DNA from 3 places in the Dechloromonas sp. TW-R-39-2 genome. Region 2 is predicted to be linked to each of the others. Evidence: predicted binding sites of a transcription regulator. Region 2 holds the regulator's gene; each other region holds the start of a gene.
The links. Region 2 encodes FNR, which switches genes on or off when oxygen is low (the NO sensors DNR and NnrR bind a similar motif). Its sites were predicted from a motif close to TTGANCTAGNTCAA; they were not measured.
Positions count from the first base shown of each region.

Region 1: a site for FNR is predicted at 1,983-1,996, ahead of GBK02_RS06310 (cytochrome c oxidase subunit 3 family protein). Genes of this name have one in related genera too.
Region 3: a site for FNR is predicted at 1,134-1,147, ahead of GBK02_RS00320 (amine dehydrogenase large subunit). Genes of this name have one in related genera too.

Region 1 covers NZ_CP045202.1:1,330,802-1,334,079, reverse strand. Annotated here, with positions in the region: gene GBK02_RS06320 (cytochrome c) at 93-521, shown strand; gene GBK02_RS06315 (cbb3-type cytochrome c oxidase subunit I) at 541-1,917, shown strand; gene GBK02_RS06310 (cytochrome c oxidase subunit 3 family protein) at 2,031-2,633, shown strand; gene GBK02_RS06305 (cytochrome C oxidase subunit IV family protein) at 2,633-2,902, shown strand; gene GBK02_RS06300 (CbbQ/NirQ/NorQ/GpvN family protein) at 2,899-3,278, shown strand, end outside.
Region 2 covers NZ_CP045202.1:2,744,973-2,748,250, forward strand. Annotated here, with positions in the region: gene hemN (oxygen-independent coproporphyrinogen III oxidase) at 1-828, opposite strand, end outside; gene fnr (fumarate/nitrate reduction transcriptional regulator Fnr) at 911-1,657, shown strand; gene GBK02_RS13325 (SirB2 family protein) at 1,662-2,042, opposite strand; gene GBK02_RS13330 (hypothetical protein) at 2,042-3,278, opposite strand, start outside.
Region 3 covers NZ_CP045202.1:65,856-69,133, reverse strand. Annotated here, with positions in the region: gene GBK02_RS00325 (helix-turn-helix domain-containing protein) at 1-684, opposite strand, end outside; gene GBK02_RS00320 (amine dehydrogenase large subunit) at 1,330-2,475, shown strand; gene GBK02_RS00315 (MauE/DoxX family redox-associated membrane protein) at 2,475-3,026, shown strand; gene mauD (methylamine dehydrogenase accessory protein MauD) at 3,040-3,278, shown strand, end outside.

The DNA.
Region 1 (3,278 bases), 1.4 Mb from region 2:
CAATCGAGGTTTTTTAGCAGGCATCAAAGCCCGCCAACCCCGCTTGAAACTAACATCGGCGCGCCAAACAATTTCCGAAAGGGGGAAAAACAATGAGTGGCGCTTTCACCAAATCGATGGCGCGGAACATTTTCTACGGGGGGACGACGTTCTTCTTCCTGCTGTTCCTTGCGCTGTCATTCGATACCCATTCGCAACTTCCCAAACGTGACATGCGGCAGAACATTACGCCACAAGTCGTCGAAGGCAAGAAGCTGTGGGAAGTCAATAACTGTATCGGTTGCCACACCCTGATGGGTGAAGGTGCCTACTTTGCCCCTGAACTGGGCAATGTAATCGTTCGCTACGGTGACGAAGGCGTCAAAGCCTTCATCAAGAGCCGTCCGAAAGATGGCATCCCGGGTCGCCGCAGCATGCCTCAGTTCAACTTCACCGACGAGCAACTGGATGCCATCGTGGCCTTCCTGAAGCACGTCAATTCGATCAACGATGCTAACTGGCCGCCTAACAGCCAGGGCTGATCGAGAGGAGATACTGAACATGCAATTCAAATCCCAAGCGGTTGCAAAACCCTACTTCATCGCGGCAATCGGTCTGTTTGTCGGTCAAATCCTGTTCGGCCTGATTCTTGGCCTGCAGTATGTGCTCGGCGACTTCCTGTTCCCCGCCATCCCGTTCAACGTGGCCCGCATGGTCCACACCAACCTGCTGATCGTGTGGCTGCTGTTTGGCTTCATGGGCGGCGCGTACTACATGATCCCGGAAGAATCCGAGACCGAACTGTTCAGCCCGAAACTGGCGCTGCTGATGTTCTGGATCTTCCTGGTCGCTGGTGCAGCAACGATCGTCGGCTATCTGGCCGTCCCGTATGCCACGCTGGCTGAACTGACCGGCAACAACATCCTCGAAACGATGGGTCGCGAGTTCCTCGAACAGCCGCTGCCGACCAAGCTCGGCATCGTCGTCGTGGCACTGGTATTCCTGTTCAACATCACCATGACGGTGCTGAAGGGCAAGAAGACCTCGATTTCGATCGTGCTGCTGCTCGGCCTATGGGGTCTGGCTGTCTTCTTCCTGTTCTCCTTCTACAACCCGGCGAACGTCGTTCTCGACAAGTTCTTCTGGTGGTGGACGGTGCACCTCTGGGTAGAAGGCGTGTGGGAACTGATCCTCGGCTCGTTCCTGGCCTTCGTGCTGATCAAGACGACCGGTGTTGACCGTGAAGTGATCGAAAAATGGCTGTACGTCATCGTCACCCTGACGCTGATCACCGGCATCATCGGTACGGGTCACCACTACTTCTGGATCGGTACGCCGGAATACTGGCAGTGGTGGGGTTCCATCTTCTCCGCTCTGGAACCGATTCCGTTCTTCGCCATGACCGTCTTTGCCTTCAACATGGTAAACCGTCGTCGTCGCGAACATCCGAACAAGGCCGCCGTTCTGTGGGCTCTGGGTACCGGCGTGATGGCTTTCCTGGGCGCTGGCGTGTGGGGCTTCCTGCACACCCTGGCTCCGGTCAACTACTACACCCACGGCACGCAGATCACCGCTGCTCACGGTCACATGGCTTTCTATGGCGCCTACGCCATGGTCAACCTGATGATGATCTCCTACGCCATGCCCATCCTGCGCGGCCGTGCTGCCAACAGCAACAAGTCGCAAGTGCTGGAAATGTGGTCGTTCTGGCTGATGACCACGGCAATCGTGTTCATCACCCTGTTCCTGACCGCCGCCGGTATCCTCCAGGTCTGGCTGCAACGTGTTTCCGACACGCCGCTGCCGTTCATGGTGGCTCAGGACAAGATCGCATTGTTCTACTGGATGCGTGAATGGGCCGGTGTGGTCTTCCTGATCGGTCTGATCATCTATATCGCCAGCTTCTTCGTTGGCGGCAAGGAAGAAAAGGCTGCATAAGCCCTCTCCTCCGCTAGCACGCTAGCCAAAGGCGCAGATCGAAAGGTCTGCGCCTTTTTCCATTTTTGGGCCATATCAAGTTCCGCTGATGCGCCTGCCGCTACCATAGTCGCATGAGTGAAACACAGACCATCACCGGCACGACAACCGGTCCAGCTCCTGCCAGAAAACTCCCCGGCGATCTTGCCATCTGGTTTTTCATCCTGGCAGAAATGCTGGCCTTTGCCGTTTTTTTTGCCTCCTACGCCTTTGCCCGGGCGCACGATCCGGCACTGTTCAATCTTTACCAGCAGACGCTGGACCGGAACGCCGGAGCGCTGAATACCGTACTGTTAATCACCGGCTCATGGTTTGTCGTACTCGCAGTCCAGGCAGCACATCGTGACGACAGCCCTGCCGTGGCACGCAACATCCTGCTCGGTTTCCTCTGCGGCGGCGGTTTTCTGGTCGTCAAAGTATTCGAGTACGCGGCCAAGTTTGGCGCCGGCATTTCAATGTCGACCAATACTTTCTACATGTTTTATATTTCACTAACCTTTTTTCACTTCATGCACGTCATACTCGGCATGGTGATTCTTGCTGTCCTCTGGTTCCAGGCACGTCAGGGTGCGTACACCAGCCAAAACGCCAACGGGCTGGAAAGCGGCGCGGCGTACTGGCACATGGTCGATCTGCTGTGGATCATTCTTTTTCCGCTTGTTTATGTGATGCGCTGATGAGTCACCTGCTTAACAACCCCGCCCATCGAGCCTGGCTCGTTCTTCTTGTCGCCACGGCGCTGACCTGGTATCTCGGCGAAGTCGGCGCAGCCGGCACCTGGGCGATTGTCACCATGCTGCTCATCGCCTTTATCAAAGGCCGGCTGGTCATTCTCGATTTCATGGAACTGCGCGAGGCGCCCCTGATGTGGCGCCTGCTGCTCGAAGGCTGGCTGATTTTTGTTTCCAGCCTGATACTCTTGGCTTACTGGATCTCTCTCAAATGAACGAACTACCTTTCTACGAACCGTCCGGCAACGAAATCGCACTGTTCGAACACGCCTACAAGCAACGCCTCCCGCTGCTGATCAAGGGACCGACCGGCTGTGGCAAGACGCGCTTTGTGGCGCACATGGCTGCCCGCCTCAAGTTGCCGCTGTACACCGTCGCCTGTCACGATGACCTGACGGCGGCCGACCTGGTTGGCCGCCACCTGATTTCGGACAGCGGCACCTACTGGTCCGACGGTCCGTTGACCCGTGCCGTACGTGAAGGCGGTATCTGCTACCTCGATGAAGTGGTCGAAGCACGCAAGGACACCACCGTCGTGCTGCACCCATTGGCTGATGATCGCCGTATCCTGCCGATCGACCGGACCGGTGA
Region 2 (3,278 bases):
TTTGGTATCGGCCGATGGCAAATCCGGCTCGGCGATCCGGCGCTGCGGCTTGAACAGGCTCGGCATGTGCGCATAGTTGTAGATCGACAGGCGATCCGGATCCATGGCCAGAACACGTTCCAGTGTCCGGTTGAATCCCATGACCGACTGATGCGGCAAGCCGTAGATCAAATCGACCGAAACTGATTTGAAACCGTTGGCCCGCGCGGCATTGATCACATTCGCCGTTTCTTCTTCGGTCTGGACGCGATTAACGGCAATCTGAACACGTTCGTCGAAGTCCTGGACGCCGACACTCATCCGGTTGAAACCCAGTTCACCAAGCAAAGCCACGGTTGCCGTATCGACCTTGCGCGGATCAACTTCGATCGAGTACTCACCGCCATCGAGCAACTTGAAATGCTTGCGGGTTTCGCTCATCAGTTGCCGCATTTCGTCATGCGACAGGAAAGTCGGCGTACCGCCACCCCAATGCAGCTGGATCACTTCATGCTCGCCGTCCTGACCGTCCAGGCTGGCGCTTTGCAGGGCAAGCTCCTTGGCAAGGTATTTCAGGTATTTGGCGCTGCGCCCGTGATCCTTGGTAATGATCTTGTTGCAGGCACAGTAATAGCAGATAGTGTTACAGAACGGTATGTGGAAGTATAATGACAGCGGACGGCTGATACCGCCGATGTTGCGCTTGCCGAGCCACAGTTTGGCAGCGTCCGAATCGAAAGCTTCGACGAAACGATCGGCCGTCGGATACGAAGTGTAGCGGGGGCCGTTGACGTCGAAGCGGCGAATGATCTGAGGATCGAATACGAGGTTTTCAGTTGCGAAATTCATTAAACATACCACCAAGAGTTGCACGGATTATGTTCGGATGGTGCCAAATCATGGTTGACATGGATCAAGCGAACGCAGGTTGATGATGCCCCAACAAACAGCTTCACAGGAAATTTCTCTTTCGGTCATCAAGACGGCGTGTTCGAACTGCAATCTGCGCGAACTCTGCCTACCCTTCGGACTCAACATTGACGAGCTCGAACGCCTGGATGACCTGGTATCGACCCGTCGCCGCATCAAGCGTGGCGACCACCTCTACCGGGCCGGAGAAACATTCGATGCAATTTACGCCATCCGTAGCGGCTTCTTCAAAACCGATGTGCTGCTTGAGGATGGCCGGGATCAGGTGACCGGGTTCCAGATGGCTGGCGAGCTGCTCGGACTTGACGGCATCAGCACTGAACACCACACCTGCAACGCGATCGCCCTCGAAGATAGTGAAATCTGCGCCATTCCGTTTTCGCAACTGGAAAGCCTGTCGCGTGAAATTCATACCTTGCAGCACCATTTTCACAAGGTCATGAGCCGCGAAATCGTCCGCGACCACGGCGTAATGATGCTGCTCGGCACCATGCGCGCCGAAGAGCGACTGGCCGCCTTCCTGCTCAATCTCTCGCAGCGATTCACGGCACGTGGTTTTTCTCACGCCGAGTTTTACCTGCGCATGACGCGCGAAGAAATCGGCAGCTACCTCGGCCTCAAGCTCGAAACGGTTTCGCGCGCCTTCTCCCGATTCCAAGAAGAAGGCCATATCGCCGTCCAGCAAAAACATATCCGGATCTTGAATGTTAACGGGCTGAAAGCCCTGATGAATCATCATCCCAACTGACTGACTACAAGCCGGGCAGCGGATTACGCGTCAGCGCAACACTGATGATGTAGGCGTAGGCGAGCAGCGCGAAACCCAGAAACATAGCGCGGATCGCCTTTGTCCTGCCCCGCTTGAGGGCAAACGTTCCAAAGACGATATAAGCCAGCAGCCCGAGAAATTTCGCGGTCAACCATCCGTTTACAAACGGATACTGCCCACTTGATATAGCCAGCAGCACGGCACTCCCGAGCAAGGTCGTATCGACAAGATGGGGCAGCAGCCTGACCAAGCGATGCTTCAGCAAGGACGAATCGGCAAGCATCCAGATTGCCCGCAGACAAAAGCCAAGACCGCTGAGCAACACGCACGTAACGTGTATGTGCTTTAGTGCCAGATAACTCATCACCGAGCCGCCAGCTTGAGCGCTATTTCAGCCGAATGCTTGCGATAGCGGGAAATAGCGAGGCTCAAGTTGAATCCGAGCCAGCCATTGGCCAATGCAAAGGCCACCCCGGCGGGACGAGCCAGCCATTCCGGGAAAAGCACGGCACCGAGCAAAAGCACCACGGCCAGCGCATAGCATTTCATCTGCCGCTGCATGTCGGCATCAGACAGGATCTTGTTCATGTTCGGCGCAACCACCTTGGCTTGCCCCTGGTTCTGCAAATGAAGCCAGGCAAGGAATGGAACAATCTTGTAGAGCATCCCGATGATGAAAGGGACAAATCCGCCAGCAAGCAATGTGATGCCAAAAAACAGGGTCCAGCCATCGATCTCCGAAGCAGCCGGCCACATTGCTGCGGTCAACAACATCAAAAGTGCAAAAATGCTGGCCGCCAAACCGATTTGCCAATAACGGTAAGTGGCATCAGCCCTCGCCCGCCGACGCTTGAGTTGAAGACGCAGGGTCAGCCCGGCAAAAGCCAGGCCGAGCAATGCGGTTATTCCCTGGACGACGCGGATCATGTTCGGTATATCGAAAAATACGGCACCGCTCCAAAGCAGGACGATGAGCAACATGCAGCACGGGAACAGCCAGCCCGGACGTGCGGGATAACCTGGCGTCAGCTGGAACATCGGCACAACCACATAAGCAATGGCTGCCAACAGGACGCCGGCCCAAGCCCCGAGCCCCCAGGCTGCATGCAAATCAGCCAGCATAGGCAGCGGCAAAGGCCAGCCATGAGCCAGCCCCCAAGCCATCAGCACGCCAAGTCCGACCACGCCAGCCAGCCCGGCCAGCGCAAGCTTCAAGCCAAGAATCGTCGGGCTGGTGGATCGGACACCAATCAGGGCATGAGTTGTCGCCCCCAGAATCAGCAGTGCCGTCAACAAAAGCACCCCGGCCGCAACGCTGAGCAACAACGGGCTTCCGAAATAGAAGCCGCCAGCCAGCAGGCACGTGCCCAGCGTCAGCCCACTATGCAACATGGCCGAGAGCCGCAAGGGGCGCCACAGATTGGCCCCCGCCACGACAGGAAAAATCTGGACCAGCGCCCCCAGCATGACTTGCAGCATGAAACCGACGGTCAACAAGTGCGTTACGGCCAACGTCCCCGGCATCCAGCGCGAGGAAAACAGCGAGGGGCCTTCTACGATCAGTAACAGGCCGGCCAGCACACCAAACAAGGGTGCCGTG
Region 3 (3,278 bases), 780 kb from region 2:
CAGCGCGTAGTCGGTGGCTTCCTTGACGACGTGGCAGCGTCCCTTGAACGAGCGGGTCGGCAAAGGCGCGTGACTAGAGGCGTGCAGGACTTCGGCCAGATGCCCGATCACGGCGGAGCTCATGGCGCGCTGTACCTGCGGATAGCGGAGCAGGGCGGGTTCAAAACTGGCCGGATCGAAAATCGATAGCAGGCAACTGCGTAATTCGTCGATCAATTGCGGTTCGGCCACCATGACGGTCGGTGCTTTGGGAAAAACATGGCGCAACTGGTCGTGAGCATCGGGATTCAGTGCATTGAGCAATGTTGCTTCCGGAATCGCCACTGCAACGACATCGAAGTATTCGGGCGAGGTGAGCGAGAACTCCTGGTCGCTGTGGAAGGTGAGCATTGAATCGTGGGTCAGTACCTGGCGGGCAAACAGGCCGGTACCTTTCATGCTGACCGGGATGCCAACAACGAAACAGCCATTCCACGAACTGCCGCTTTGCGAGACCGAACGATTGGTTGTTTCGCGAAATATCTGCAGTCCCTTGAAACGCAGGTCGATGACCTTGCCTTCGAAGTTGCCGGGCGATAACTGATCGTAGACCTGGTCCCAGTCCTTCAGTGCTTCGGCGTGCTCATCCGAGTCGCGTGTAATGCGATTTTGAAATGAGTATTGGGTGGCGGCGCTGTGGGACATACAAACACACTTTCAGTCATCGGGCTGTTCAGTGCGATCAACTGGCAGATCGAACACTATGCCCTTAAGGATAGTAGAGAAATTTCGTTTAGTGGAATCAATCTTGAATAGTGACAATCTGATTTTTCCGATTCCGGATATTCAGGATTTGCTGTTGATCGATTTTGTGCCTGGTTTGCATGTCGGATTGGTGCATCGAGAAAGTGAAATGCACCGGATTTGGCGCTTGAGGTCCGCTTCCTGATTTATATTTTTCTTTGAAAATCATGCTGTTGTGTGATTTTTGATTGATGGCTGGTGGTTTTGTTTCGCATTGCCCTGTGTTTTCAGCACAAGCTGTGCCAATTGGCCTGGCTGCAATTGACTCAGCGTTTTAGTCGGTTATTTGCCTGGTAGCTGAATGACCTGATCCGAGTTTCGGTTCAGGTCATTTTTTGGTCGGCCCGACCTTGTTTCAGGTCAAGAATTTCATCTTTGAAATGACGACTTTTCCGATTCCGGATACTGCATAGCCAGTTTCCGGGATTTCGGTTCCGATTTCGGATACCGCCTTCTCCCTCCCAGAGACAACAATTTGAGCCATCCGCCGGAGTGTCACTTCGCTTCGGTTCTGGTCCAGATTCGATAACAAAAAGGAGGTCGCTGGTGATACCCAAGAGAGCAGTTCTACTTTCCCTGCTGGCAGTGCTGGGGGCTGCGCTACCCGCGCATGCCGAGTTGCCGGTCGATGAGATCACGGTCGGCAAGCTGGCGCCGGCCCATCCCTACCGCTTGTACTACACCGATGTCGCGCTACCGCATCTGGCCGACGGCAAACTGACGGTGATCGACGGGCGCACCCTGAAGGTCGAGGGCATGGTGTCTACCGGCATGTTCGCCCAGACTACCTTGTCGCCTGACCGCAGTGAAATCTATGTGGTGACGACGTACTACAGCAAGTTGAATCGTGGCGAGCGGATCGAGGAAATTCTCGTTTATGACGCCAAGACCCTGGCGCTCAAGGAGGAAATTCCCTACGCCGCCCGCCACGCCCAGGCGCTGCCGTATCGCGGCACCTTGCGTACCTCGGCCGACGGTCGCTTCATCATCGTCCAGAACGCCACGCCGGCAACCTCGGTCAGCATCGTCAATCGCCAGACCGGCAAACAGATTTCCGAAATTCAGACGCCGGGTTGCTACATCGTCTATCCGGCGCAGACCGCCAACCGTTTCTCGACCTTGTGCGGCGACGGCACGATGCTGACCATTTCGCTGGATAACGACGGAAATCCGGTCGGCAAGAAGAAGAGCATCAAGTTCTTCGACCCGGACGAGGATGCGTTGTTCGTTTCGGCTGCGCAGGAAGGCGACAACTACCATTTTGTTTCCTACAAGGGCAATGCGGTGACCGTCAATGTCGGTAGCGAAGCTGCGGTTCCGGGGACATTCTGGAAACTGGGTAACGAGGCCGATGTGAAAAAAGGCTGGCGTCCCGGCGGTTATCAGCCGGTTGCCCTGCACCAGGCCAGCGGCACGCTGTATGTCGGCATGCACCCCAAGGGTTTTGAAGGCAGCCACAAGGAAGGCGCGCGTGAAATCTGGGTCTATGACCTGGCTTCGAAAACGCGCGTCAGCCGCACCAAGACCACCCCTGCTACCGGGCTGGCGGTCAGTCAGGGCGATGCGCCGCGCGTCTTTGCCTTCGATAGCGCCAAAGCCGGTGTTGCCGCTTTCGACGGCGGTCGCAAGTTGAAGCCGGTCGGTGCAGCCGTCGGTTTTGGCGATACCCCGACCCAGCTGGAAGTGCAGTGATGGAAACCCTTCTCTCCCTGTTTTCCGATCCGGTGGTGACACGGGCGCTCGGGGCGACCTTGTCGGTGGTCCTGCTGGTCGGCGCCTGGCACAAGTTGAAAGACCCGCTGGTGTTTTCGGCAGCAGTCGACAACTACCGTCTGGTGCCCGAACGCCTCTCGCCTTTGGTGGCCGGTGTTCTGCCTATCGTCGAACTGGCGGCCGGCGGCTTGCTGCTCTTCCCGGAAACGGCCTTCATCGGTGGTCTGCTCGCCTTGCTGTTGCTGGCAACGGTGACCTCGGCAGTGGCAATCAATGTCCTGCGCGGCCATACCAAGATCGACTGCGGTTGCGGCGGCTTGTCCGGTCAGCCGTTGTCCTGGGCGCTGGTCGTACGTAACGGCCTGCTCATGGGCATGGTCGCCCTGGCCATGCAGGAAGGCGCTGCCCGCACGCTGGTCTGGGCCGATTACCTGACGGTCGGTGGTGCCGTACTCGCTCTGGTCGGCATCTATGTCTCGGCCAATCAACTGATGACCAACGCCCCGCTGGCGCTGGCTGTTCGCAAATAGAAAAGGAAATGCCATGAACGAAGCAATGCTTGTTTCCAACGTTTTTCTCTGGGCCGTGGTTCTCGGCCTGGTTGTCGTCGTGCTCGCCCTGGCTCGCCAGATCGGCATCCTCTACGAACGTGTCGCACCGATGGGGGCGCTGATGATGGATCAGGGGCCGAAAGTCGGTGAAGTCGCTCCGGCCTTCACACTGGATTCGATTGGCGGCGGCAAGCTGAGCATCGGTGGCCATACCGGCCGCAGCCAGTTGCT